Regions from separate parts of the Halomonas sp. PGE1 genome, predicted to be linked through region 2. Evidence: predicted binding sites of a transcription regulator. Region 2 holds the regulator's gene; each other region holds the start of a gene.

Region 1 (9,571 bases), 1.6 Mb from region 2:
CAGGTCTGCGGAAAGCACCAGCAGGGCGCCGCAGGACTGGATCATGCCGGACATGTCGGATTCGGCAGGTTTCGAGGAGTAGGGCATTCACGGATCCAGAGGGTGGAAGGCGGGGCGATGCCGGAATAGACCTCGACCGAGGCTCTTTATTTGCGCCGTTGCATCCTTGGTGTCAACTACTTCATCGGGCAGCACTTAGGTGCGAGATGCCAACCTTCAACCATGACTTCTGGAATCGGAGGTTTGAGCAGGCGTTTCGCCTGGCCGCCCTCCGCCGGCTCAGGCGTGGCGAATAGGGCGGCGCATTTTTGACCTGGGTCATCGTCGGCACCGGTGGCTGCCCGTTCGCCTAAAGCCTAAAGGCACACTGCCGATAACGCTTTCAGACAGGCTGCCTGCCACCCTCCGGAGAGACCTTGATGACCCACCTTCTTCACCGCATCCCCATGGGCAGGAAGTTCCTGCTCACCCTGCTGCTGCCGCTGCTGGCCCTGGCCTGGTTCGCGGGCAGCGGCATCCTCGAACGCCAGCGCCTGGCCGCCAACATGGCCGAGCTGGAGGGGCTGGCCGTGCTCGCCCTTCGCGCCGGCTACCTGGTGCATGAGATGCAGCGCGAACGTGGCATGACCTCGGGCTACTACCTGGGCAGCCAGGGCAGCGAGTTCGGCAACCGCCTGGCGGCCCAGCGCTCGCAGACCGATGCCCAGATCGCGGCCCTGCGCGATTACATCGACAACATGGAGAGCCGCCTGGACGAGCGGATGCAGGGCAGTCTCGACCGGGTGCAGCAGCTGCTGGCGAGCCATGAGGGCATTCGCCAGCGGGTCGACGGCCTGGCGATCGCCGCCGAGGAGGCCATCGGCCACTACACCGCCATCAACGGCGAGCTGATGACCCTGGTCGGACGCATGACCCAGCGCACCGAGGCCGCCAGCATCACCCGCGGGCTCTCCACCTACTACGCCCTGCTCGAGGCCAAGGACCTGGCGGGCATCGAGCGCGCCCTGCTCACCAACGCCTTCGGGGCCAACGTGATGCGCGCCCCCGCCCACCAGCGCCTGCTCTCGCTGGTCGGTGAGGAAGCGGCCTTCCTGGCGACCTTCGACAGCCTGGCGAGTGCCAGCCTTCGCGAGCGGCTGGCCGAGGCGCTGAGCGGCCCGGAGATCGAGCGTTTGGTGCCGCTGCGTCAGGTGGCCGTGGAGCGCGGCGTCATGGGCGACTTCGAGGTCGATGCCGAACAGTGGTTCGACTGGCAGACGGTCAAGATCGAGCGCCTGCGCGACGTAGAGTACGCGGCGATCGGTGAGGTCGAGACGGCCGCGGCGGCCCTGCGCCGCGAGGCGCGCCAGGACCTGATCGCCTACTCCGTGGTGACGCTTGTCGCCGCGGGCCTGGCCATCCTCTTCGCCTTCCTGGTGGTGCGCAGCATCACGCGCTCCCTGCGCCTCGCCCTCGAGGATATCGAGAGCCGCGGCGGCGATCTGACCCGGCGCCTGCCGGTGCTCGGCACCGACGAGCTGAGCCGCCTCTACCGGGCGTTCAACGACTCCACCGACGCCACCGAGCAGCTGGTGGCCAATATCCGCCGCGGGGCGCTCTCGGTGGAGGTCGCCAGCGGCGAGATCGCCCAGGGCAACCAGGACCTGGCCCAGCGCACCGAGGAGCAGTCCGCCTCCCTGGTGGAGACCGCCTCGAGCATGGAACAGATCACCGCCACCGTGCGCCAGACCGCCGACAACGCCCACGCCGCCCGCACCATGACCGGCGAGACCACCGAACACGCCCGCGCCGCCAACGAGGTGGCCCTGCAGGCCAGCGCGGCAATGGAGCAGATCCATACCGCCAACCAGGAGGTGACCTCCATCGTCGCGGCGATCGACAACATCGCCTTCCAGACCAACCTGCTGGCCCTCAACGCCTCGGTGGAGGCGGCCCGCGCCGGCGAGCACGGGCGCGGCTTCGCGGTGGTGGCCCAGGAGGTGCGCAAGCTGGCCAGCCGCAGCGCGGAGGAGGCCGAGCAGATCCGCCGCCTGATCAGCACCAACGTGGCGCGCATCGACGAGGGCGAGCGGCTGGTGCGCACCACCGGTGAGACCCTGGCCGAGATCACTCGCCAGGTGGAGAAGGTCGCCGAGCTGGTGGCCGAGATGGCAGCGGCCACCGGTGAGCAGTCGGCGGGCATCGAGCAGATCAACCAGGCGGTCTCCCAACTCGAGGAGGTGACCCAGCAGAACGCCGCCCTGGTGGAGCAGGTGTCGGCCGCCAGCCGCTCGCTGGACGACCAGGCCAGCGACATGGCCCGGCTGATCGGCCAGTTCAAGGTGAGCGAGAACACTTCGCTGCCCACCGCCTGGGCGCCCACCGCCTCCAGCCAGCGCGAACCCGCCTTCTCGTAGGCCTTCAGGCTGACGTCAGGGCACCCGGGGGCGGCCGAGCTAAAGCTCTGCCGCCCCCGTGCCGATAAAAGGAGGGAAGCGATCGAATCAAAGGGTGCCGCGGCAGCCTGCCGGGGTGTCTCGCCTAGAACAACGTCCGCCAAGGAACCGTGCCATGAGCTCACCTCTCTATGATGCCACCAGCGTCACCGCCGTCAGTCCCGCCCTGCAGGGACTGACGCCCCGCCAGCAGATGGAGCGCGTGCTGGAGACCGCCCTGCCCGCCGCCGGCGGCGTCCTCGCCCAGGCGGAAAGCGGCCAGGTGCCGCCTAGCCGCGGTGAGCTGGTCGAGCCGATCCAGCGCATCAACGAGGTGATGCGCCACTACGGGGTGCAGTTCGAGCTGGGGGAGGTGGAGTCGCGGGTGGTGACGCGTATCGTCGACCGCGAGAACGGCGAGGTGATCCGTCAGATTCCCTCGGAGGAGGTGCTGCGGGTGGCGGAGCGCCTCGGCGAGGTGCAGGGGCGGCTGCTCAGCCTGGAAGCCTAGCGGGTGTTTGCTCAATGAGGATCTTGAGTACCGCCGGCGGACGGGAAATCGAGCGCAGCAGGCAATATCACACCTGCATGTTCATCACGTCCTTGTAGGCCGTCACCAGGCGATTGCGCACCTGGGTGCCCATCTGGAAGGCCACGCTGGCCTTCTGCATGTCGACCATCAGGTCGTTGAGTTCCACGCTGGGGTCGCCGGCCTGGAAGGCCTGCGCCTTGGCCGCGGAGACCTGCTGCAGGCGGTTGATGCGCTGGATCGACGCCTGCAGCTCCCCGGCAAAGCCCCCCGCCCCCACCTGAGTGGAGACCTGCTGTCCCTTGGCCGACTGGCCGGCGGCCTGGGTCGCCAGGCTCTGCATCTGGGTCAGGGCGGACTGAATGGCCGGTGAACTCATGAAAACGCCTCGCCTGCTGCTGTTCTGGTTGACGGTAGTCGATGGCTGACAAGGCTAGCACCGGGTGGCTCGCCGCCATCGGGGCAAATGCCGATGAAAAGGGGGGCTTATTCCGGATTAGGGGTCGACGGCGACAAGGATAATGGCGTCCATCACAGTTCCGACTGCCGCCAGGGCAGCCAATCGCGAGCCATGGACGCCGATAATGCCTTTTTCTTCCATGACAGTGGCCATCGTCATTGCTCATGCCGACCCTCGGGGTGGCATGAATGAGTAATGGCGCCCAGGCCACCGGCACCCAGGATAGCTCCTCTCGCCAGGGGGCCAAGCCCTCAAGCGGCGTCGAACGCATGCTGCAGCAGCTGCGCGGCAATCCGCTGATCCTGCTGATGGTCGCCGGCGCCGCCTGCGTGGCCATCATCGTGGCGCTGCTGATGTGGGCGCGTGCGCCCGACTATCGCGTGCTCTACAGCAATCTCTCCGACGCCGATGGCGGCCGCATCGTCAGCGAGCTGGAAAGCCGTGGCGTGCCCTACCGCTTCAGCCAGGGCGGCCAGGCCCTGCTGGTGCCGACCGACCAGGTGTTCGGCCTGCGCCTGCAGCTGGCCGAACAGGGCCTGCCCCGGGGCGGCAACGTCGGCTTCGAGCTGCTCAATGACCAGGCCTTCGGCATCAGCCAGTTCGCCGAGCAGGTCAACTTCCAGCGCGGCCTGGAGGGCGAACTGGCGCGCTCCATGGAGTCGCTGGGCCCGGTGGAACGCGCCCGCGTGCACCTGGCGCTGGCGCGCCAGTCGGTCTTCGTTCGCGACCGCGAGCCGGCCAAGGCCTCGGTCATCCTCACCCTGCACCCCGGCCGCCTGCTCAGCGATGGCCAGGTAAGCGCCATCGTGCACATGGTGGCCAGCAGCGTGCCGGAGCTCTCCGCCGAAGACGTCACCGTGGTGGACCAGAGCGGGCGCCTGCTCTCGACCCAGGTCGCCGGCCGCCACGACCTGGACGGCTCCCAGCTCGACTATATCGACGAGGTGGAACGCTCCTTCCAGCGCCGCATCGAGAACATCCTGGTGCCGCTGCTGGGCCAGGGCAACGTGCGCGCCCAGGTGGCGGCCCAGATCGATTTCTCTCGACGCGAGGAGACCGCCGAGCGTTACGGCCCCAACCAGCCGCCCAACGAGGCGGCGGTGCGCAGCCGCCAGGGCAGCGTCTCCTACAACGGCGACGAGGGGCTGGCCCAGGGCATCCCCGGGGCGCTGAGCAACACGCCGCCGGGCACCGCGCCCTCCCCCATCGAGCTTGCCGAGGGCGAGGAAGGCGTCGACGCCGAGGCCCAGCAGGCCGCCCTTCAGGCCATCAACACCCTGCGCCAGGACGAGGTCGTCAACTACGAGGTCGATCGCAGCGTTTCCCACGTCCAGCACCGCCTGGGGCAGGTGGAGCGCCTGACGGCGGCAGTGGTGGTCAACTACCGCGACGATATCAACGAGGAGGGCGAGCGCGTGCGCGTGCCGCTCACCGAGCTCGAGATGTCCCAGATCGAGCGCCTGGTGCGCCAGGCCATGGGCTTCTCGGTCGCCCGCGGCGACGAGATCGAGGTGGTCAACAGCCGCTTCTCGCTGGCCACCGAAGAGCAGCACCAGCTGGAGTGGTGGCAGTCTCCCGAGATCCAGGCGCTGGCGCTCTCCATCGGCCGCTATTTGCTGGTGGCCCTGGCCGCCCTGCTGCTCTACCTGCTGATCCTGCGCCCGCTGATCAAGCGCCACACGCAGCCCCCGGTGGCCGTTGCAGCCCCCGGCGCCACCCTGCAGGTTCAGGTCGGCGATGACGAGGAGAAGTCGACCACGGCTGCCGCCGCGGATGCCGACGACACCTACGAACCGCCGCGCAAGCGCCGCCGCAAGGCCTCGGAGTACGAGCAGAACCTCAGCGACCTGCGCGAGATGGCCCAGGAGGATCCCCGCATGGTGGCGATGATCGTGCGCAGCTGGATGAACAAGGAATGAACAAGCCACAGAACATTAGCGGCGCTCGGCGCAGCGCCATCCTGCTGCTGGCCCTCGACGAGGACAACGCGGCCGAGGTGTTCAAGTACCTCTCGGCCAAGGAGATCCAACTGATCAGCGCCGAGATGGCCCGCCTCGACCAGGTCTCCCATGACGAGATGCGCCAGGTACTGGCCGACTTCCACGCCGAGACCGAGGAGTTCATCGCGCTGAACCTGAACTCCAGCGACCATATCCGCTCGGTGCTGACCAAGGCGCTGGGCAGCGAGCGCGCCTCTAGTCTGATCGAGGACGTGCTGGAGAGCTCCGGCGCCAGCTCGGGCATCGACGCCCTGAACCTCATGGAGGCCTCCATGGTGGCCGAGCTGATCCGCGACGAGCATCCGCAGATCATCGCCACGGTGCTGATCCATCTGGAGCGCCACCAGGCCGCCGACGTGCTGGAGCTGTTCGACGACAAGCTGCGCAACGACGTGGTGCTGCGTATCGCCACCTTCAGCGGCGTGCAGCCGGCCGCCCTGCAGGAGCTCACCGAGGTGCTCTCCGGCATGCTCGACGGCCAGAACCTCAAGCGCAGCAAGATGGGCGGCGTGAGAACCGCCGCCGAGATCCTCAACCTGATGAACTCCAGCCAGGAGGAGGCCGTCATCGAGACGGTGCGCGCTCACAGCGAGGACCTGGCCCAGAAGATCATCGACGAGATGTTCCTGTTCGAGAACCTCATGGATCTCGACGACCGCAGCATCCAGCTGGTGCTCAAGGAGATCGACACCAACTCCCTGGTGGTGGCCCTCAAGGGCGCCCCCGAGGCGCTCACGGACCGCTTCCTGCGCAACATGTCCCAACGCGCCGCCGACCTGGTGCGCGAGGACATGGAGGCCCGCGGCCCGATCCGCATCTCCCAGGTGGAGGCCGAGCAGAAGGCGATCCTTCAGATCGTGCGCCGCCTGGCCGACAGCGGGGAGATCGTGCTGACCGGCGGAGACGACACCTATGTCTAAGCGGCTCGGTCCGGAGTCTGAGCCGCGCCCGGGGCATCCGCTACCCGGGCGCGAGGGCGAGGTGCCCTGGCAGCGCTGGGAGATGGGCGAGCTGCCCCAGGCGCGGCGCGCCGCCGGCAGCACCCCGCCCTCCCCCGAGGAGACCGCCCGGCGCAAGGCGGCCTTCCAGCGCCAGGCCGAGCTGCGCGCGCTGCAGGACAGCGCCAGGGAAGCAGCCCGCCAGGAGGGGCATCGGGAAGGCTACCAGGCCGGACAGGCCGAGGGCTTCCAGGCGGGGCTCGCCGAGGGCCTCGAACAGGGGCGCGCCCAGGCCCGGGAGGAGCTCGAGCGGCAGCTTCGCGAGACCCTGACGCCACTGCTGCCCCTGGCGGCGTCCTTCGGAGAGGCCCTGCATGAGCTGGACGAGGTGCTGGCCGAGGAGCTGGTGGAGCTGGCCCTGGCCACAGGCCGCCAGCTGGCCGGCGAGGCGCTCAAGGCGCGCCCCAAGCAGGTACTGGAGATCGTGCGCGGCCTGCTGCACACCGAGCCGGGCATGAGCGGCAAGCCGCGCCTATGGCTGCATCCCCGCGATCACGCCCTGGTCGAGGAGTACCTCGGCCAGGAGCTCGCCGCCGCCGGCTGGGTCCTGCAGCCCGACGACCAGGTCACCCGCGGCGGCTGCCGGGTGACCAGCGCCAGCGGCGAGCTCGATGCCACCTGGGAGAGCCGCTGGGCTGCGGTGAAGCGCCAGGTGCGCCGGCGCGCCGCCCCTCCGCCCCGCGAGGAAGGCGCACCATGAACGCGGCCGACCTGCCGAACCCCTACCACCAGCATTGGCAGCAGTCGCTGCGCAAGGTGCGAGCGCGCATCGAGAAGGTGCCGCCCTTCCGCGCCAGCGGGCGGGTGGTGCGCGCCACCGGCATGGTGATCGAGGCGATAGGCATGCAGGCCCCGCTGGGCAGCGCCTGTCGCATCGAGCTGCCGGCCCCCTACAGCCACGAGCCGCCCCGCTACGCCGAGGCCCAGGTGGTGGGGTTCGCCGGCGAAAAGCTGTTCCTGATGCCGCTGACCGAGGTCACCGGCCTGCTGCCCGGCGCCCGCGTGTTCCCGCTCGGCAGCGGCGGCAACGGCGCGCGGCGCTTCCCGCTCGGCGAATCGCTGCTGGGGCGGGTCATTGACGGCAACGGCGAGCCCCTGGACGGCCTCGGCCTGCTGGATGACGCCCGGCAGGCGACCCTGCAGACCCCGCCGCTCAACCCCCTCGCCCGAGCGCCCATCGACACCCAGATCGACGTCGGCATCCGCGCCATCAACGCCCTGCTCAGCGTGGGCCGTGGCCAGCGCATGGGGCTCTTCGCCGGCTCCGGCGTGGGCAAGTCGGTGCTGCTCGGCATGATGGCGCGCTTCACCCAGGCCGACGTCATCGTGGTGGGGCTGATCGGCGAGCGGGGCCGCGAGGTGCAGGACTTCATCGACAACATCCTCGGCCCCGAGGGCCGGCGCCGTGCCGTGGTGGTGGCGGCCCCCGCCGACACCTCGCCGCTGCAGCGCCTGCAGGGAGCCTCGTACGCGACCCGTCTCGCCGAGGGGTTCCGCGACGAGGGGCGCGACGTACTGCTGATCATGGATTCGCTGACGCGCTACGCCATGGCTCAGCGCGAGATCGCGCTAGCCATCGGCGAGCCCCCGGCCACCAAGGGCTATCCGCCCTCGGTATTTGCCAAACTGCCGAGCCTGGTGGAGCGCGCCGGCAACGCCGAGCGCGGTGGCGGTTCCATCACCGCCTTCTACACTGTGCTGACGGAAGGCGATGACCAGCAGGACCCCATCGCCGACTCCGCCCGGGCGATCCTGGACGGCCATGTGGTGCTGTCGCGGGCCCTGGCCGAGGCGGGCCACTACCCCGCCATCGACATCGAGGCCTCCATCAGCCGGGCCATGACCCAGATCATCGGGCCGGAGCAGGCGCAGATGGCACAAGCGTTCAAACGCCTGTTTTCCCGCTATCAGCGCAACCGCGACCTGATCAGCGTCGGGGCCTACAGCCCGGGGCACGACCCCCAGCTGGACGAAGCGGTACAGCGCTACCCCGCCCTGGAGGCATTTCTCCAGCAGCATATCGATGAGCAGGCCCCGGCCGACGCCTCCCTCGAGGGGCTGGCCCGGGCCGTCGGCGCCGCGTGAGCCATCCGGCAAGGAACGATGCGAGGAACACCGCCATGAGCCACTCTGCCTCACCGCTGAATACCCTGATCGAGCTGGCCCGCGGCTCCCGTGACCAGGCCGGCCAGGCGCTGGCCAGCGAGCGCCAGAACGAGCACCAGGTAAGTGGCCAGCTCGAGTCGCTGCAGCAATACCGCCTGGAGTATGCCCAGCGCCTGCAGCAGGCGATGCGGGACGGCATCGATCCCGCCACCATGCGCAACTACCAGCAGTTTCTCGATTCCCTGGATGCCGCCCTGGCGCGCGCCCGGGAGGCCCTGGCGGCCCAGCAGCAGCGCGTCGGCCAGCGCCAGGCCCAGTGGCAGCAGGAGCAGCGCAAGCTCTCGTCCTACGACACCCTGGCCTCGCGCCGCGAAGGCCATCAGCGCCGCCAGGAGGCACGCCAGGAGCAGCGCACAAGCGATGAACTGGTCAATGGCCGACTGGCCCGCACTCGCCACGCCGGCGACACCTGATTACCGGAGGCACCATGGATATCACGCTGCTGCTCAATTCGATTGCCGGGCCCGTACGCCCCGCCGCCCAGGCCGACAGCGCCCCCGGCCAGGCCGGTAACGGCTTCGCCCAGGCCCTTGCGAGCCTCGAGGCGGCGCCTCAGGGCCTCGCCCTGCCTGCCTCTGTGCAGAGCAGTGCACAACCTGGCGGCCCGGGGGCCGCCCAGGCGAGCCTGGTCGCCATGATGCAGGCGCTGGGAGACGACACCGAGCTCCAGGGGGATGGTGCCCTTGCCGAGATCGCCGAGCGCCTGGCGCTGATTGCCTCGGCCGGCGCACCCGCGGGCGACGCCGAGCTGGGAGACCTCGCACGCGAGGCGGCACGGGTCGCCCGGGAGCAGGCGGAGGGCATCGCCCTCGCCGACGGTCAGCCGCCGGCACTGGCCGCAGCGGCGGTTGCACCACTCCTGCCGGATGACGCCAATGGTCGCGCAGCGGGCACCAAGGCGGGTGAACCGTGGCTCGCGGCCACCGCCAATGCCCTGCCGAGCAATGCCCTGCCGAGCAATGCCCTGCCGAGCAATGCCCTGCCGAGAGAGGCTCGCCCAACGG
Region 2 (9,571 bases):
GGGGGCACAAAGCGGTACCGCTCAGGTCAGTCGCTCATCATGTTGGACAGGAACTGCTGGATGAGTTCTTCCAGCACCACGGCCGACTGGGTGTCGCGAATGGTGTCGCCGTCGGAGAGGGTCTCGGGGTCCCCGCCCACGCTGAGCCCGATGTACTGCTCGCCGAGCAGCCCCGCGGTGAGGATCGCCGCGGTGGTATCCCGGGAGAGCCTGTCCTCCAGGTCGCCGTTGAGCTCGAGAATCACCCGGGCATCGTACCAGTCGGTGTCGAGCTCGATGGCCGAGACCCTTCCTACGGTGACGCCGGCCATGGTGACCCGCGCCCGCGGCTTGAGGCCGCCGATATTGGCGAAGTTGGCCTCCAGGCGGAAGGTGTCGCCGGGCGCCTGGAAGGTCAGCCCGCTGACCCGCAGGCCGAGGAATACCAGGCCGAGGATGCCGGCGAGCATGAACAGCCCCACCCCCAGCTCCATCATCTTGCTGCGTTTCATCGTTTCTCTCCGAACATCAGGCTTGCGGGGCGTCTCTTCCTGTCGGGCATCCGCTCAGGAGAGGCCACCGAACATCACCGCGGTCAGCACGAAATCGAGGCCGAGGACCGCCAGCGACGAGTAGACCACCGTGCGGGTGGTGGCCCGGGAGATTCCCTCCGAGGTGGGCACCAGGTCGTAGCCCTGGAACACCGCGATCCAGGTCACCACCACCGCGAACACCAGGCTCTTGACCATGCCGTTGCCCACGTCGCCGATGAACTCGACGCTGGACTGCATGTTGCCCCAGTAGGAGCCCTCGAAGACGCCGAGCCACTCCACGCCCACCAGGTAGCCGCCGTAGATCCCCACCACGCTGAAGCCGATGGTGAGCAGCGGCAGGGCCACGAACCCCGCCCACAGCCGCGGAGCCACCACCCGGCGCAGCGGGTCGACGCCGATCATCTCCATGCTGGTGAGCTGCTCGGTGGCCTTCATCAGGCCGATCTCGGCGGTCAGCGCCGAGCCGGCGCGGCCGGCGAACAGTAGCGCGGCCACCACCGGCGCCAGCTCGCGCAGCAGCGACAGCGCCACCATCTGGCCCAGCGCCTGTTCGGCGCCGAAGTCCACCAGGATGGTGTAGCCCTGCAGCGCCAGCACCATGCCGATGAAGAGCCCCGAGACCAGCACGATGGCCAGCGACAGCACCCCCACGAAGTGCATCTGGCGCAGCCACAGGTGCCAGCCCTCCCGGCTGGGCACGCCCACCGCCGACTGGGCCACGAAGATGCCGGCCCGGCCCAGCGACTCGAGAAGCTCGCAGCCGCGCCGGCCGAGGCTGGTGATCCGCCCGATCATCGCCGCCCTCCCGCATTGAGGATATCGGTAAAGAAGTCCACCGCCGGATAGTGGAAAGGCACCGGGCCGTCGGGCTCGCCATGGACGAACTGGCTCACCCGGGGGTCCTGGTCCACGTCGAGCCCCTCGGGGGTGCCGTGGGCCATCACCTGGCCGTCGGCGATCACATAGACGTAGTCGGCGATGGTCAGGGTCTCCTTGATATCGTGGGAAACCACGATGGAGGTGAGCCCCAGCGCCTCGTTGAGGCGCTTGATCAGCTGCACCAGCACGCCCATGGAGATGGGATCCTGGCCGACGAAGGGCTCGTCGTAGAGGATCAGCTCGGGGTCCAGGGCCATCGCCCGGGCCAGCGCCACCCGGCGTGCCATGCCGCCGGAGAGCTCCGCCGGCATCAGCTCGCGGGCGCCGCGCAGCCCCACCGCCTCGAGCTTCATCAGCACCAGGTCGCGTATCATCGCCTGGGGCAGGTCGGTGTGAACGCGCAGCGGGAAGGCGACGTTCTCGAACACGCTGAGGTCCGAGAAGAGCGCCCCGCTCTGGAACAGCATGCCCATGCGCCGGCGCATGGCGAACAGCGCCCGGCGCGACTGGCGATGCACGTCCTCGCCGTCGATCAGCACGCGGCCGGCGTCGGGGACCAGCTGGCCGCCGATCAGCTTGAGCAGCGTGGTCTTGCCGGTGCCGCTGGGACCCATGATGGCGGTAATCCTGCCCCGCGGGATAACGAGATCGACGCCGCGAAAGATCTCCTTGTCACCCCGCGAGAAATGCAGACCCTCCACCACCACGAAGGGAGTGTCACTCATCGGCTCGTCAACTCTTTCGGAACCCTGGGGATAATTATCGAACATCGTATCCTAACTGCCCGGGCCGGCGCCAGCGAGACGCTCTTCGCCCCTCCCCCAGCGCCTTGCACTCCCCGTGGCCAGCGCGTTTAATGCGCCCTTCCCGCTTCTCCGCCAAGGACACCGCATGCTGGTACCGCTGATCGTCGTGCTGCTGGGCCTCGCCGCCCTGCTGTGGAGCGCCGACCGCTTCGTGGGGGCGGCGGCGGCCACCGCCCACCGGGCCGGCATGAGCACCCTGCTGGTGGGCATGACGGTGGTGGCGCTGGGCACCTCGGCCCCGGAGATGGTGGTTTCCACGATGGCCGCCCTGGACGGCATCCCCGACCTGGCCACCGGCAACGCCCTGGGCTCCAACATCGCCAATATCGGCCTGGTGCTGGGGATCACCGCCCTGATCGTGCCGATTCCGGTGCGCTTCTCCATCGTCCGCCGCGAGCTGCCGCTGCTGCTGGGTGCCACGGGCCTGGCCGGCTACGCCCTGGCCAACGGCATCCTCGGCCGCTTCGACGCCCTCTTCCTGCTGCTGCTGCTGGTCTTCAGCCTGTGGTGGCTGTTTCGCGCCGACTCCCCGGACGCCCCCCACCCCGACGCCGGCGAGATCCCCGACATGGCCCTGCCCCGGGCGCTGGCCTGGCTGGCAGCGACCCTGCTGGTGCTGGCCGCGGGCTCCCGCGCCGTGGTGTGGGGGGCCAGCGAGCTGGCTCTCGGCTTGGGGGTGAGCGAGCTGGCCATCGGACTGACCGTGGTGGCCATCGGCACCAGCCTGCCGGAGCTCGCCGCCTGCGTGGCCAGCGCCCTCAAGCGTCACCACGACATCGCCATCGGCAACGTGATCGGCTCCAACCTCTTCAACCTGCTCCTCGTGCTGCCGATTCCCGGCCTGCTGGCCCCCGGCCCCAGCGATCCCGCCGCCGCGGGCCGCGACTACCCGGTGATGCTGGCGCTGACCCTGGCGCTCGGCATGCTGCTGCTGTGGCAGCGCCGCGGTCGGGTCGGTCGCCTCCCCGGGGCCCTGCTGGCGGCCACCTACCTGGGCTACCTGGCCTGGGTCGGCGTGGCCAGCCTCGGCGCTGCCCCTTGAGTGAACCCGCGCAACAGGCAACAATCACCGCCATGACCCAACAGACTCCCCAGGCTCCGCACGCCTCGTCGCTGCGCGACAGCGCCCGGCGCACCCTGCGCCTCGAGCAGCAGGCCATCGGCGCGCTCATCGCCCGCCTCGACGCCGACTTCGACCGCGCCTGCCAGCTGATTCTCGCCTGCCGCGGCCGGGTGGTGGTCACCGGCATGGGCAAGTCCGGCCATATCGCCGGCAAGATAGCCGCTACCCTGGCCAGTACCGGCACCCCGGCCTTCTTCGTGCACCCCGGCGAGGCCAGCCACGGGGACCTCGGCATGATCACCCCGGGGGACGTGGTGCTGGCGCTCTCCAACTCCGGCGAGACCGCCGAGGTGACCGCCCTGCTGCCGCTGCTCAAGCGCATGGGCGTGCCCCTGGTCAGCATGACCGGCCGCCCCGCCTCGACCCTGGCCCGCCACGCCGAGGCCCACCTCGACGCCGGCGTGGAACGCGAGGCCTGCCCGCTGGACCTGGCGCCCACCGCCTCCACCACCGCCGCCCTGGCGCTGGGCGATGCCCTGGCGGTGGCGCTGCTGGAGTCTCGCGGCTTCACCGCCGAGGAGTTCGCCCTCTCCCACCCCGGCGGCAGCCTCGGCAAGCGGCTGCTGCTGCGCGTGGCCGACCTGATGCACGACGGTCCCCGGTTGCCCATCGTGCCGCTGGGCAGCCCGCTGCGCGACGCCCTGCTGGAGATCACCCGCCAGGGGCTCGGCTTCACCTGCGTGGTGGACGAGCAGGGCCGGCTGGCCGGGGTCTACACCGACGGCGACCTGCGACGCACCCTGGACCAGCACAGCGACCTCTCCGGCCTGACCGTCGACGCGGTGATGACCCGACCCGGCAAGCGAGTGGCACCGGAGATGCTGGCCGCCGAGGCGGTGAAGCTGATGGAGGACCACCGCATCTCCGCCCTGGCGGTGGTCGACGACGACGACCGGCCGGTCGGCGCCCTGCACATGCACGACCTGCTCGCCAGCGGCGTGATCTGACCCTCACCCCCCGAACCGGAGCTCCCATGCCCCACACCCTCCCGCTGCAAGACCCCCGCCTGGTGGACCGCCTGCGCCGCATCCGCCTGCTGGCCCTGGACGTCGATGGCGTGCTCACCGACGGTCAGCTCTACTTCCAGGCCGACGGCATCGAGATCAAGGCGTTCAATGTGCAGGATGGCCACGGCCTCAAGCTGCTCAAGCGTGCCGGCATCGAGGTGGCGCTGATCACCGGCCGCGACTCCCCGACGGTGAGCCGCCGCGCTGCGGCGCTGGGCATCCCACACGTCTTCCAGGGGGTGGAGAAGAAGCTGCCGGTGCTGCGCGACCTCTGCGCCCGCCTAGGCCTCGAATTCGACCAGGTCGCCTACTGCGGCGACGACATGCCAGACGTGGGCGCCATTCGCCGCGCCGGCGTGGGCATCAGCGTGCCGAACGCCCCGGAGTACATCCAGAAGCACGCCGACTGGGTCACCGTGAAGGGCGGCGGCCAGGGCGCCGCCCGCGAGATCGCCGACACCCTGCTCAAGGCCCAGGGCCACTGGGACGCCGTGATCGACACCTACCTGCACGGGGCCGGCTGAGCCCATGGCCCTGCCGCGGCCGTCGTTTCGGGTCTGGCTCTTCCTGCTGCTGGTGGCGCTGGGTGGCATGCTGGTGCTGCTCGACTCGCGCAGCGTCAGGGAGCCCGGCGCGGTCCCCCGGGACGAAGCCGGCGAGCCGGACTTCTACCTGGAGGGGGCACGACTGACCCGCTTCGACGGCGAGGGGCGCGCCCATCAGCGCATCGAGACGCCACGCCTGGTGCACACGCCCCACGACGACGTCACCCGCCTCGAGACTCCCGACGCCCGACTCTACGACAACGCCGGCCGGATATGGCTGGCCGAGGCCGACAGCGGCGTGCTGGGTCCCGGCGGCAACCCGCTCACCCTCTCCGGCAGCGCCAGGCTCCACGCCCCCGAGGAGCGCTGGCAGCTCGACACCGAGGTGCTCCACTACGACGCCGAGAGCGGTCACGCCTGGAGCGACACCCCGGCCCTGCTCCAGCAGCCCCCCCAGCGCATGAGCGGCGAGCGCTTCGACGCCTGGCTCCATGACAACCGCGCCCGACTGACCGACAATGTGCGCGGCCACCATCCGCCCGAGACCCGAGAGGACCCCCAGCCATGAAGCGAACCTCCGCCCTGCTGCTCTGCCTGCTGCTGCCGCTGGTCGCCGCGCCGACCCTGGCCCAGGGCCGCGATGCCGAGGCCCCCATCGAGGTGGAGGCCGACCGGCTCGATCTGGACGACCGCGCCGGCACCGCGGTCTATACCGGCGAGGTGGATATCCGCCAGGGCAGCATGCGCCTGACCGGCGATCGGGTGGAGATCCAGCGCAACGCCCAGGGCCAGCTCTCCCGCGCCATCGCCACCGGCGAGCGCGCCTATCTGGAGCAGCAGCCCGACCCCTCAGAGCCCATGGTGCGCGGGTGGGGCCGCACCATCATCTACCACGTGGCCGAGCGGCGTATGGAGCTGATCGACCGCGCCGAGCTGCACCAGGGCGGCGATACCTTCGACGGCGGCTATCTGGAGTACTTCCTCGACCGCCGCGTGGTCCAGGCCCGCAGCGAGGGCGAGGGTGTCGAAGGACGCCAGCGCATCCGCATGACCCTACAGCCCGAGCAGTAAGGCCGCCCATGAAGACCCTCCATGCCCGCCACCTGGCCAAGAGCTACAAGCGTCGCCGCGTTGTCCAGGACATCAGCCTGGCCATCCGCCAGGGCAGCATCGTCGGCCTGCTCGGCCCCAACGGCGCCGGCAAGACCACCTCCTTCTACATGATCGTGGGACTGGTGCGCGCCGACGCCGGCGAGGTGGCCATCGACGGCCTGGACCTGTCCCGGGCCGCCATGCACCAGCGCGCCCGGGCCGGCATCGGCTACCTGCCCCAGGAGGCGTCGATCTTCCGCAAGCTGTCGGTGGCCGACAACATCATGGCGATCCTCGAGACCCGCAAGGATCTCGACCGTGAGGGGCGCCGCGCCCGCCTCGAGCAGCTGCTCGAGGAGTTTCACGTGACCCATATCCGCGACAACCTCGGCATGAGCCTCTCCGGCGGCGAGCGACGGCGGGTGGAGATCGCCCGGGCCCTGGCCACGGAGCCCGCCTTCATCCTGCTCGACGAGCCCTTCGCCGGCGTCGACCCCATTTCGGTGGGCGAGATCAAGGGGGTCATCCGCCAGCTCAAGGCCCGCGGCATCGGCGTGCTGATCACCGACCACAACGTGCGCGAGACCCTGGATATCTGCGACACCGCCTACATCGTCGGTGACGGCAAGATCATCGCCGAGGGCAACGCCGAGGCGATCCTCGCCAACCAGCGGGTGCGCGAGGTCTACCTGGGCGAGGACTTCCGGCTCTGACCACAATCCCCTGATATGCCTGTCGTTATTAGATGACGGCATACCGATTGCGGGTGGCACAGAAGTTGCTTAACAAGCGCTTGCATGCCCGCGTCGCCCGCGCTAGGGTGAGGCCTTCCGGCCACTTCCCGGCACAAGAGGGCAGACGATCACGATGGCCATGAAAGCCTCCCTTCAGCTCCGCGTCGGCACGCAGCTGACCATGACGCCCCAGTTGCAGCAGGCGATTGCCCTGCTGCAGCTCTCCACCCTCGACCTGCGCCAGGAGATCCAGCAGGCCCTGGAGTCAAATCCCATGCTGGAGCTCGACGAGGGCTTCGGCGAGCAGGCGGTGAGCGAGGCCCCCGAGGACGACTGGGCCAGCGAGATTCCCGACGAGCTCAGCACCGACAGCGACTGGTCGGACACCTACCAGGACCTGGGGGCGCCGGCCGGCGGCGAGGGCCCCGATTTCGAGCGCGAGGCGAGCGCACAGAGCCTGCAGGGCCACCTGGCCTGGCAGCTGGCGATGACCGACCTCGACCCCCGCGAGCAGCAGATCGCCGAGAGCCTGATCGATGCCGTGGACAGCGCGGGCTACCTGGCGCAATCCCTCGACGAGATCCGCGACGGCCTCAAGTCCCAGGGGCTCGGCGGGCTGCGCAGCGCCGAGGTGGAGCAGGTGCTGCTGCGCCTGCAGCAGTTCGAGCCCACCGGCGTCTTCGCCCGGGACCTGCGCGAGTGCCTGATGCTGCAGCTCGCCGCCCTGCCCGACGACACCCCGTTGCTGCCCCAGGCGCGCCGCCTGGTGCGCCAGTTCCTCGAGGCCCTGGCCGGCGACGACCGTCGCCTGCTCAAGCGCCGCCTCGGCCTCGACGACGACGCCCTGGAAACGGCCATCGCCCTGGTCCGCTCCCTGGACCCGCGCCCCGGAAGCGCTTACTCCAGCCTCGAGAACGACTACGTGATCCCCGACCTGGTGGCACGCCAGGACAGCCGCGGCTGGCACGTGGAGCTCAACCAGGAGGCGCTGCCCCGGCTGCGCATCCAGCCCGACTACGCGGCGCTGATCCGCCGCGCCGACAAGAGCCAGGACAACCAGTTCCTCAAGGACCACCTGCAGGAGGCGCGCTGGCTGATGAAGAGCCTCTCCAGCCGCAACGACACCCTGTTGCGGGTGGGCCGCGAGATCATGGCCCGCCAGCTCGACTTCCTGGAGCAGGGCGAGGAGGCGATGAAGCCGCTGATCCTGGCCGACATCGCCCAGGCCGTGGAGATGCACGAATCGACCATCTCCCGGGTCACCACCCAGAAATACATCCACACTCCCCGGGGGGTGTTCGAGCTGAAGTTCTTCTTCTCCAGCCAGGTGGGCGGCAACGGCGAGGGCGACGCCCACTCCAGCACCGCGATCCGCGCACGGATCCGCAAGCTGATCCAGGAGGAGCCGCCGCGCAAGCCGCTCTCCGACAGCAAGCTGGTGACCCTGCTCGAGGAGGCCGGCATCCAGGTGGCCAGGCGGACGGTCGCCAAGTACCGCGAGGCCATGGGCATCCCCTCCTCCAGCGAACGCAAGCGGCTGAGGTAGCCCAGGCGGGCCGTCGCGCTCACCACAGTCACCCGCGAGGCCATGAGCATCCCCTCCTCCAGCGAGCGCAAGCGGCTGCGGTAGGCCTACCCCCCAGCATGCTCCGTGACGCCTGGGGAGTCATTAGCGAACCGCCGCCGGCAGACGCTTCGCTGACCTGCATCAGGCCCGCCGCGGCGGCGGCAGGCCGGGGGGTATGCAAGGCAGGAAAAAGGGTTACAATCGACCCACAACCAACGAGCAAGGAGCGTGTCATGCAAGTCAATATCACCGGCCATCATGTGGAACTGACCGATGCCCTGCGTGGCTATGTGGACGAAAAGCTGGCTCGCGTGGAGCGCCACTACGACAACATCACCAACGTGCAGGTGACCCTGTCCGTGGAGAAGGAGCGCCAGCACGCCGCCTGCACCCTGCATGCCGCCGGCGCCGACCTGCATGCCGAAGCCCAGGACGCTGACATGTACGCCGCCATCGACGCTCTGGCCGACAAGCTGGATCGCCAGCTGGTCAAGCACAAGGAGAAGGCCCAGGCCCGCGCCCAGGGCGCCGGCGCTCGTTGAGCCCATCATGTCACTGGAAGCCATCCTGCCCCCGGAGCGCACCCTGTTCGGCGTGCCCGGGGGCAGCAAGAAACGGGTGCTGGAGTTCTTCAGCACCTTCATCGCCCAGAATACGCCGAGCCTCGACAGCCAGGAGGTGTTCAGCCGGCTGATCGGGCGCGAACGCCTGGGCAGCACCGGCATCGGCAACGGGGTGGCCATCCCCCACGCCAGAAGCCCCCACTGCAAGGCCCCCATCGCCGGCTTCCTGAAGCTGGCCGAGCCGGTGGACTTCGACGCCATCGACGGCGAACCCGTCGACCTGGTGTTCGTGCTGCTGGTCCCCGAGGAGGCCGATGACGCCCACCTCGCCTTGCTGGCCCAGGTGGCCGGGGTGATGAACGACGCCGACACCCGCAGCGGGCTGCGCCGCAGCGAAAGCCAGCGCGAGCTCCACGAACGGCTCATCGAGGCGATTCGACGGCAGGGATAGCGCCCACGGGCACCCGGCCAGATTGACGACCAGGAGATCCCCCATGCAGCTCGTGATCATCAGCGGCCGCTCCGGCTCGGGCAAGTCGATCGCGCTGCAGGCCCTGGAGGATCTCGGCTACTACGCCATCGACAACCTCCCGGCCATGCTGCTCGGCTCGCTGGTCGATGAGCTGGGTAGTTCGGAGTCGCCACGCTCCTCCATCGCCGTCAGCATCGACGCCCGCAACCTGCCGCAGGCCCTGCAGAGCTTTCCCGCCCAGCTGCAGGCG
Region 3 (9,571 bases), 1.1 Mb from region 2:
GCGCGGCCGAGGCGCCGCCGCCCGGGGCGGCGGCGCGACCGTCACTGCTCCTGGCTGTCTTCCACCAGGAAGGTGCGGCCGGCGGCGAAGGCGCCGACGATCACCAGGGCGCCGACGGTGGGGATCAGGTAGCCCTCCACCTGGGGGATGGCGCGCAGGAAGACGAAGGCCACCGCCGCCGGGGCCACGAAGCGCACCAGGAAGCGCCAGATGGCGAACCAGGTCTCGTTGGTGCGCATCTCCTTCATCACCTCGCTGTGGGTCAACGCCCAGCCGGCGAAGAGCGCGATCAGAAGGCCGCCCAGCGGCATGAAGATGTTGGTGAGCAGCTCGATGAAGTCGAAGGCGCTGCGCCCGAACAGGGCATGGAAGAGGGTGCCCTCGGCGTAGACGTTGAAGCTGACCACGGTGAGCAGGCCCAGCGCCCAACTGGCTACCACCATGGCGAACACCGCCTGGGGGCGGGTCATGTCGAAGCGCTCCACCAGGAAGGCGGCCACCGGCTCGATCAGCGAGATGGAGGAGCTGATGGCCGCACCCAGCACCAGGATGAAGAAGACCCCGCCGATCAGCGCGCCGAAGGGCATCTCGGCGAAGGCCAGCGGCAGGGTGACGAACATCAGCCCCGGGCCCTGGCCGGCGTCCAGGCCGGCGCCGAACACCAGCGAGAAGATCGCCAGGCCCGCGACCATGGCCACGGCGGTGTCGACGATGGCGATGGTGACGGCGGTGCGGGTCAGCGAGAGGTCGCTGGACATGTAGGCGCCGTAGGCCATGATCGCGCCCATGCCGAGGCTCAGGGTGAAGAAGGACTGCCCCATGGCGGCCAGCCAGCCCTCCAGGCTCAGGTCGGCGAGGTTGAAGGTGAACAGGAAGCTGGCCGCGGCGCCGAAGTCGCCGTTGGCCACGCCGTAGGCGAGCACCACCAGCAGGATGACGAAAAGCGCCGGCATGATGATGCGCAGCCCGCTCTCGATGCCCTTGTGGATACCCATGCCGACGATCAGCCCCGAGGCGATGATGAACAGGGTGTGGTAGAGGGTCAGCAGCCCCGGCGAGGCGAGCAGGGCCTCGAAGCCCGCGCCGATGGTGGCGGCATCGGCGCCGGCCAGCGAGCCGGTGAGCATCTGCCAGGTGTAGTGGATCGCCCAGCCGGCGATCACCGAGTAGAAGCTGAGGATCAGGAAGGCCGAAGCGGCCCCCAGCCAGCCGATGGACTCCCAGGCCCGCGAGGTGTTGTGGGTGCGGGTGAGAAAGCGCATGCCCATGATCGGGCTTCGGCGGCTGCTGCGGCCGAGCATGGTCTCGGCGATCAGGATCGGGATGCCCACCGCGAAGATGGTCAGGGCGTAGACCAGGATGAAGGCACCGCCGCCGTTCTCCCCGGTCAGGTAGGGAAAGCGCCAGAGGTTGCCGAGACCCACCGCCGAGCCGACGGCAGCCAGCAGGAAGGTGCCCTTGTGGGTCCAGACGTTATGCTTGCTCATGGTGGCTCCAGAACGCGAATCGATGGCCTTGTGGGCCCGTGCCGCAACTTTGCGGCAAAACGCGGTCAGGAGCCAGCCGCCAAGCGTTTATCGGCCGTTAAGTTCGGCGATGGTGTCGCTATCGACTAGCGCGCCTGGTCGTCGTCCTCGTCATCCTCGTCGTCGTCCCGGGCCCTGCCGACGCGGGGCTCCAGGGCGCGGGAGGCGTCCGGCAGGCGAACGGTGTCGCCCAGGGCCAGCTTGCCGTGGGACTTCAGCCGTCGGCCGTTGTTGACGGCGATGATCGCCGCCACCTCGCCGATGCTGGTGCCCTCCACGTAGGCCTCGACCTTCACCCGGACCACGGCGCCCTGGTAGCGCGCCGAGAGGATGTCGCCGGGCCCGGGGGCCGAGTGGCCCATGGGGTCCTTCTCGAAGTGGCGCATCACGCTGTCGGCGCCGGGGTCGTCCCACTCCACGTGCTTGTGCATGCCGGTTCTCCTCTCTGGGCGGCGGATCGAGTTGGCAGGCTACCAGCATAGAAGATGCCGGGGCCGAGAACGACGACGCCCGCCGCGGGGAGTACCCCGGGCGGGCGTCGTGGCGCGATGGCCTCGCCTTACTTCTTGCTGGCGCGCTTGCGCTCGTTTTCCTTGAGGAACTTCTTGCGCAGGCGGATGTGGTTCGGGGTGATCTCCACCAGCTCGTCGTCGTCGAGGAACTCGATGGCCTGCTCCAGCGAGAACTTCACCGGCGGGGTCAGCACGATGTTCTCGTCGTTGCCCGAGGCGCGCATGTTGTCGAGCTTCTTGCCCTTGGTGGGGTTGACCACCAGGTCGTTGGCGCGGCTGTGGATGCCCACCAGCATGCCCTCGTAGACCTCGGTGCCGTGGTCGATGATCAGCTTGCCGCGATCCTGCAGGGCGTAGAGCGCATAGGCCAGCGCCTTGCCGTCGACCATGGAGACCATCACGCCGTTGCGACGCTCGATGGCGGCGTCGGGCTTGAGCGGGCCGTAGTGGTCGAAGCGGCTGGTCAGGATGCCGGTGCCGGAGGTCAGGGTCATGAACTGGCCGCGGAAGCCGATCAGGCCGCGAGCGGGGATCATGAAGTCCAGGCGAACCCGGCCCTTGCCGTCGGGATTCATGTTGGAGAGCTCGCCCTTGCGGTAACCGAGCTCCTCCATGATGGAGCCCTGGTGCTGCTCCTCGCAGTCGATGATCACCTCTTCGTACGGCTCCTGCTTGACGCCGTCGATCTCGCGGATGATCACCTCGGGGCGGCCCACGGCCAGCTCGAAGCCCTCGCGACGCATGGTCTCGATCAGCACCGAGAGGTGCAGTTCACCGCGGCCGGAGACCTTGAACTTCTCCGGGGTCTCGCCCTGCTCGACGCGCAGCGCCACGTTGTGGATCAGCTCCTGCTCGAGGCGATCCTTGATGTTGCGGCTGGTGACGAACTTGCCGTCGCGGCCGGCCATCGGCGAGTCGTTGACCTGGAAGGTCATGGAGACGGTGGGCTGGTCGACGGAGAGCGGGGGCAGCGCCTCGACGGCAGCCGGGTCGCACAGGGTGTCGGAGATGGAGAGCGGGTCGATGCCGGTGATGCAGACGATGTCGCCGGCGGTGGCCTCGTCGGTCTGCACGCGCTCCAGGCCCATGTGGGTCATCACCTGGCCGACCTTGCCCTTGCGGGTGGCGCCGTCGGTGCCGATCACGGTGACCTGCTGGTTGGGCTTCACCGAGCCGCGCTTGATGCGGCCCAGGCCGATGACGCCCACGTAGCTGTTGTAGTCCAGCGCGGAGATCTGCATCTGGAAGGGACCGTCCAGCTCGACCTTGGGCGGCTCGACGATGTCGACGATGGCCTGGAACATGGGGGTCATGTCCTCGGCCAGCTCCTCGGGGTCGGGGCCGGCGATGCCGTTGAGCGCGGAGCAGTAGATGATCGGGAAGTCGAGCTGCTCATCAGAGGCGCCGAGGTTGTCGAACAGGTCGAAGATCTGGTCGATGACCCAGTCGGGGCGCGCGCCGGGACGGTCGATCTTGTTGACCACCACGATGGGCCTGAGGCCCTGGGCGAAGGCCTTCTGGGTGACGAAGCGGGTCTGCGGCATGGGGCCGTCGACCGAGTCCACCAGCAGCAGTACCGAGTCCACCATGGACATGACGCGCTCGACCTCGCCGCCGAAGTCGGCGTGTCCAGGGGTGTCCACGATGTTGATGCGGTAGTCCTGGCCATCCGGAGACTGCCAGCGGATCGCCGTGTTCTTGGCCAGGATGGTGATGCCGCGTTCCTTCTCCTGGTCATTGGAATCCATGACGCGCTCCTGACCCTCGGCCTTGCGGTCCAGGGTGCCGGACTGGCTGAGGAGCTTGTCGACCAGAGTGGTCTTGCCGTGGTCGACGTGGGCGATGATGGCGATGTTCCGGAGATTGGCGATCTCGGAAGGCGTTGCGGTGTTCATAGGTTGCTGCTCATCTAAGGGGTCGCACCTATGTACACGGTTGTGTCAGTGCCCTAGGCGCGGGGGTAGGAATGTCGGGCCGGCATTGTACAGGGTCCCCCGGCCGGCGAATAGCGGATTCGCGCTTTCGATGGGCTGTCAACGCGAGACCGGCGCCTTGGGGGGCCGTCGTCGGGTGTCACCATTTGGTCGGTGTCAGGCATCGGTGGGCCTTGTCCGGGCACCGCAGGCGCGCAGGCGTTCCAGCAGCTCGTCCAGGGCGTCATCGTCCAGCTCGGGGTCGCAGCCGCCGATGCGCTCGAACCAGGCGCGGGATAGGCACAGGCCCTCGCCTCGCGGCAGGCGACTGCGTCTGAGCCAGGCCAGCAGGCCCCGCAGCGGGCCGCGCTGCAGGGTGGGGAGGAGGGCGACATCGCCCCGGCCCGCGGCCACCTCGGCGGCCAGTCGGGAGAGCGTCTCGGCGCTGGAGACGCTGCCGATGCCGGGAAAGATCAGCAGCGGGCCAGGGCTGCGGGCGATGGCGTCGTTGATGCGCTGCCCCAGGGGGGCGGGAATGACGCTGAGCAGGCGTGCACCGTAGCGGTGCGCCATACGGGGCAGTCGGGCATCGCCGGTGTCGTCGATGATGGCCAGCGAGAAGGACTCGGCACGCGCCAGCGGCGCCACGATCGCCAGCTGCCGAGGCAGGCGGGAGCCGGCGCTGCGGGCGTCGATCAGAATGCAGCCGGTGATGTCAGCCATGCGAACTCCGCTCCAGTAGGCCGCACCCTTGGGTCGTGGGTCGGCTGCCAGGAGTTCGCTGCCGGTACCTCGAGGGGTGGTGTAATGAAGTGTAGCCGTTAGTGTCTCAGAGTATCAAAGGGGTTCGGTGGGAAATCTCTGGGCGCTACAGGATGGTGTTGTCCCCGCCGGGAGGGCTGAGGGGCCTGAGACGCCTCGAGCGCCCTTCAGAGGTGCATTGGCGAATCATTTCGCACTTTCATGGTGCAAAGAATGGGGCTGGACGATGCTTACCAGGGGCGCCAGAAGGGGCTTGATTCAGGCTGGTGCGCCGAAGCGTTTCGTTTTCATTCTTCAAATCAGCAAGTTGCTCTTGTTTTGCCGCATCGGGGTGCAGTGTTGGCATGAGGCGTGCATTGTATTGGGCAGCGCCGGAGAGAATGCCGGCTGCCGTGGGCAGGGTGTCCACGGCGTGCTACAACTTCGCAGTACCCCGAATTCGACGTATCCCGATCTCGCATCACCAAGGCTTCGAGCCAAGTTCAACCCCGGAGGACACCATGTCTGCCAAGACTCTCGCCCTGATTGAAGAACATGACGTGAAGTGGGTCGACCTGCGCTTCACCGATACCCGTGGCAAGGAGCAGCACGTCACCATCCCGGCCCGCGATGTGGACGAGGAGTTTTTCGAGAACGGCCAGATGTTTGATGGCTCTTCCATCTCCGGCTGGAAGGGTATCAACGAGTCCGACATGATCCTGCGTCCGGAAGACGGCACCGCCTTCCTCGACCCCTTCACCGAGGACGCCACCCTGGTGCTGCGCTGCGACATCATCGAGCCGGCCACCATGCAGGGCTACGAGCGTGACCCGCGCTCCATCGCCAAGCGCGCCGAGGCCTACCTGCAGTCCACCGGCCTGGGCGACACCGCCTTCTTCGGCCCCGAGCCCGAGTTCTTCATCTTCGACGAGGTGCACTGGAAGTCCGATATCGAGGGCTCCATGTACAAGATCACCTCCGAAGAGGGCGCCTGGGCCACCGACCGTACCATCGAGGGCGGCAACCTGGCCCACCGTCCGCGGGTCAAGGGCGGCTACTTCCCGGTGCCCCCGGTCGACAGCTTCCACGATATCCGCGGCGCCATGTGCAACACCCTGGAGGCCATCGGCCAGACCGTCGAGGTGCACCACCACGAGGTGGCCAACGCCGGACAGAACGAGATCGGGATCAAGTTCAACACCCTGGTCAAGAAGGCCGACGAGGTCCAGGAGATGAAGTACGTGATCCACAACGTGGCTCACGCCTACGGCAAGACCGCCACCTTCATGCCCAAGCCGCTGGTCGGCGACAACGGCTCCGGCATGCACGTCCACCAGTCCTTCTGGAAGGATGGCAACAACCAGTTCGCGGGCGACGAGTACGCGGGTCTCTCCGAGATGGCCCTCTACTACATCGGCGGCATCATCAAGCACGCCCGTGCCCTGAACGCCTTCGCCAACGCCTCCACCAACTCCTACAAGCGTCTGGTGCCGGGCTTCGAGGCGCCGGTGATGCTGGCCTACTCGGCCCGCAACCGCTCCGCCTCCATCCGCATCCCCTACACCGCCAGCCCCAAGGGCAAGCGCGTCGAGCTCCGCTTCCCGGATCCGACCGCCAACCCCTACCTGTGCTTTGCGGCGATGCTGATGGCCGGCATCGACGGCATCAAGAACAAGATCCACCCCGGCGACGCCATGGACAAGAACCTCTATGACCTGCCGCCGGAAGAGGGCAAGAAGGTGCCGACCGTGGCCCACAGCCTCGACCAGGCCCTGGATGCCCTGGACAAGGATCGCGCCTTCCTGACCGAAGGTGGCGTCTTCACCGACGACATGATCGATGCCTACATCGAGCTGAAGATGGAGGACGTGGAGCGCATTCGCATGACCACCCACCCCATCGAGTTCGACATGTACTACAGCTGCTGATGATGGCAGCGGCCAGGCGCGACGCGACCTGGCCCGGCATCGACGCCCCGGCGTTGATCGAAAAGGGGTTCCGCCATGGCGGAACCCCTTTATCTTGTTCACTATCCAAGCAGGGGTAAGGCAACACCATCCACAGACCGCCAGGAAGGCGGCACGCAGGGGGTATCCATGAACAAGGCCTTGATGGCCCTGGCGGTGGGGCTGTCGTTCAGCCTGGCGGCCCAGGCCCAGACGATCTATCGCACCACCGACGCCCAGGGCAACGTGGTCTTTACCGACAACCCGGACCGGGGCGGTGAGCAGGTGGAGCTGGCGCCGCTGACCGTGGTGCCCTCCAGCGGCGAGGTGCGCCGCGGCGAGCCGGCGCCACGGCTCGAGGCCAGCGGTGCCGCCGCGGCGACGGGCTCGCCCGGCCAGCCCTTCATGCCCTACGACAGCTTCCGCATCCTCTCCCCCAGCCATGAGCAGGCCTTCCCGGTGGGGGCGGCGGGCAACGTGCCGGTGGAGCTGGGCATCCAGCCCGAGCTGCGCGAGGACCATCGCGTGCGCCTGCTGGTGGACGGCCAGGTGAGCCAGACGGCGATGCACACCACCGCCTTCATGGTGGCCAACATGAACCCCGGCGAGCACGTGCTGCAGGCGGAGTTGCTCGACGGCAGCGGCGCCGTTCGCCACCGCAGCTCGCCGGTGACCATCTATGTGCACCGGGCCAGCGTCAACCGGCCCGCCGATTAGCTGCCCCCTCGCTGGGCGCCCTGGCCGTGGTGCCCGGACGGCAGCCCGAGGCCCTGTGGCCCCCCGCATGGCGACCGCTGGCCGCCCCATGGCGGCGGGCCGATCTATTCGCCCGTGAAGCCGCCGCCCCCGCCTGCCGAGGCGCCGTCGCCGCTGCGTCGCGGTGCGGAATCGATCCGACGGCTGCCCGACGATGACCCGCCGCTGCGCCGTCATGAGGAGCGCGGCACCTCCCGCTGAGCCCTTGCGGGGCACTCGGTGCACCGACATCGTCCGCCGCGCCGTGCAGCCCTTCCTTTTCTGCACTATTTTGGTGCGGCGGGGTGGCGATCCGCCGCCGCGGAGCCCCTGGTGGCGGGCCTTGCGAGTCTGGCGCGCTTCTTGCAATCGCTTGGTGTCTACCCTGGATCCGATATGGCCCCTTCGATGTATCAACGCTTGATGGAGCACCTCACCACCGCCGTGGTCCTGCTGGACGGCGAGCTGAGGCTGCGATGGATGAACCCTGCCGCCGAGGCGCTGCTGGCGAACAGCCTCAGCCGGGTGCAGGGTGTGGCGCTGTGCGCCCTGATGGAGAGCGATGATGGATTCGGCGCGGTACTGGGCAAGGCCCGGGACGAATTTCACCCCTTCACCCAGCGCGAGGCGCGCCTGACCATGCTGGGCGGCGAGGCGCTGACGGTGGACTACACGGTCACGCCGCTCTCCCGGGAGGAGCTGCTGCTGGAGATCGAGCCCCGCGACCGGCTGATGCGCATCTCCCGGGAGGAGGCGCTGCTGACCCGTCAGGAGACCATCAAGGTGCTGACCCGCGGCCTGGCCCACGAGGTGAAGAACCCCCTGGGCGGCATTCGCGGGGCGGCCCAGCTGCTGGAGCGCGACCTCGACGACCCGGACCTGAAGGAGTTCACCCGGATCATCGTCGAGGAGGTGGATCGGCTGCGCGACCTGGTGGACTCCATGCTGGGCCCCAACCGGGTGACCCGCCACGAGCCGCTCAATATCCACAAGGTGCTGGAGCGGGTGCGCTCGCTGCTGAGCGTCGAGCACCCCCAGGTGCGGGTCGAGCGCGACTACGACCCCAGCCTGCCGGACCTGGCCGGCGACGAGGCCCAGATGATCCAGGCGGTGCTCAACGTGGCCCGCAATGCCGTGGAGGCGATGACCGAGTCGGGGACGCCCGAGCCGCGGCTGGTGCTGCGCACCCGGGCGCGCCGCCAGTTCACCCTGGGCGCCGAGCGCCACCGCCTGGTGTGCGAGGTGGCGATCATCGACAACGGCCCCGGCGTTCCCGAGGCGCTGCGCGAGACGCTCTTCTATCCCATGGTCTCCGGCCGCGCCGAGGGCAGCGGCCTGGGGCTCTCCATCGCTCAGGCGATCCTGCACCAGCACCAGGGCCTGATCGAATGTGATTCCGAGCCAGGCCAGACCGAATTCCGACTGCTGATTCCCCTGGAGAAGCGCCATGACTGACGCCGCTCGCGTGGTGGTCGTCGATGACGACCGCGCCATCCGCTGGGTGCTCGAACGTGCCCTCGCCCAACCCGACCTCGACGTGGAGTGCATCGAGCGCGCGGACACCGCCCTGCAGCGCCTGCTCGACAATCCACCCGACGTGCTGGTCACCGACATCCGCATGCCCGGCATCGATGGCCTGGACCTGATGGCCCGGGTGCGCGAGGCCCATCCGGACCTGCCGGTGATCGTGATGACCGCCCACTCCGACCTGGACAGCGCGGTGGCCTCCTACCAGGGCGGGGCCTTCGAGTACCTGCCCAAGCCCTTCGACGTCGACGAGGCGCTGGCCCTGGTGCGTCGTGCCGTGGCCCACGCTCGGGAGCGCCAGCGCCCGGTCATCGTGCCCGAGGGGCTGGATGCCGAGATCATCGGCGAGGCGCCGGCCATGCAGGAGGTGTTCCGCGCCATCGGCCGGCTGTCACACTCGCACATCACCGTGCTGATCAACGGCGAGTCGGGGACCGGCAAGGAGCGGGTGGCTCGGGCGCTACACCAGCACAGCCCGCGGGCCGGCAAGCCCTTCATCGCCCTGAACATGGCGGCGATCCCCAAGGACCTGATCGAGTCCGAGCTGTTCGGCCACGAGAAAGGCGCCTTCACCGGCGCGGCCGCCCAGCGCCAGGGCCGCTTCGAGCAGGCCGACGGCGGCACCCTCTTCCTGGACGAGATCGGCGACATGCCCGCCGAGACCCAGACCC

The links. Region 2 encodes sigma-54, which starts transcription at its own class of promoters, with help from an activator protein. Its sites were predicted from a motif close to TGGCACNNNNNTTGCTNT; they were not measured.
Region 1: a site for sigma-54 is predicted at 3,498-3,515, ahead of fliE (flagellar hook-basal body complex protein FliE). Genes of this name have one in related genera too.
Region 3: a site for sigma-54 is predicted at 5,054-5,071, ahead of glnA (glutamate--ammonia ligase). Genes of this name have one in related genera too.

The regions. Positions count from the first base shown of each region.
Region 1 covers NZ_CP053032.1:3,228,696-3,238,266, forward strand. The annotation lists gene HIR79_RS15200 (GAF domain-containing protein) at 1-87, opposite strand, end outside; gene HIR79_RS15205 (methyl-accepting chemotaxis protein) at 420-2,396, shown strand; gene HIR79_RS15210 (flagellar protein FlaG) at 2,551-2,925, shown strand; gene fliE (flagellar hook-basal body complex protein FliE) at 2,993-3,322, opposite strand; gene fliF (flagellar basal-body MS-ring/collar protein FliF) at 3,592-5,322, shown strand; gene fliG (flagellar motor switch protein FliG) at 5,319-6,323, shown strand; gene HIR79_RS15230 (flagellar assembly protein FliH) at 6,316-7,101, shown strand; gene fliI (flagellar protein export ATPase FliI) at 7,098-8,486, shown strand; gene fliJ (flagellar export protein FliJ) at 8,522-8,980, shown strand; gene HIR79_RS15245 (flagellar hook-length control protein FliK) at 8,995-9,571, shown strand, end outside.
Region 2 covers NZ_CP053032.1:1,632,981-1,642,551, reverse strand. The annotation lists gene mlaD (outer membrane lipid asymmetry maintenance protein MlaD) at 27-491, opposite strand; gene mlaE (lipid asymmetry maintenance ABC transporter permease subunit MlaE) at 546-1,328, opposite strand; gene HIR79_RS07730 (ABC transporter ATP-binding protein) at 1,325-2,137, opposite strand; gene HIR79_RS07725 (calcium/sodium antiporter) at 2,304-3,260, shown strand; gene HIR79_RS07720 (KpsF/GutQ family sugar-phosphate isomerase) at 3,293-4,288, shown strand; gene HIR79_RS07715 (KdsC family phosphatase) at 4,315-4,872, shown strand; gene lptC (LPS export ABC transporter periplasmic protein LptC) at 4,877-5,461, shown strand; gene lptA (lipopolysaccharide transport periplasmic protein LptA) at 5,458-5,964, shown strand; gene lptB (LPS export ABC transporter ATP-binding protein) at 5,973-6,698, shown strand; gene HIR79_RS07695 (RNA polymerase factor sigma-54) at 6,853-8,265, shown strand; gene hpf (ribosome hibernation-promoting factor, HPF/YfiA family) at 8,520-8,828, shown strand; gene ptsN (PTS IIA-like nitrogen regulatory protein PtsN) at 8,836-9,300, shown strand; gene rapZ (RNase adapter RapZ) at 9,344-9,571, shown strand, end outside.
Region 3 covers NZ_CP053032.1:537,137-546,707, forward strand. The annotation lists gene HIR79_RS02570 (sodium-dependent transporter) at 42-1,487, opposite strand; gene HIR79_RS02575 (hypothetical protein) at 1,613-1,957, opposite strand; gene typA (translational GTPase TypA) at 2,086-3,933, opposite strand; gene HIR79_RS02585 (hypothetical protein) at 4,129-4,674, opposite strand; gene glnA (glutamate--ammonia ligase) at 5,214-6,620, shown strand; gene HIR79_RS02595 (DUF4124 domain-containing protein) at 6,789-7,355, shown strand; gene HIR79_RS18610 (hypothetical protein) at 7,470-7,595, shown strand; gene glnL (nitrogen regulation protein NR(II)) at 7,782-8,828, shown strand; gene ntrC (nitrogen regulation protein NR(I)) at 8,821-9,571, shown strand, end outside.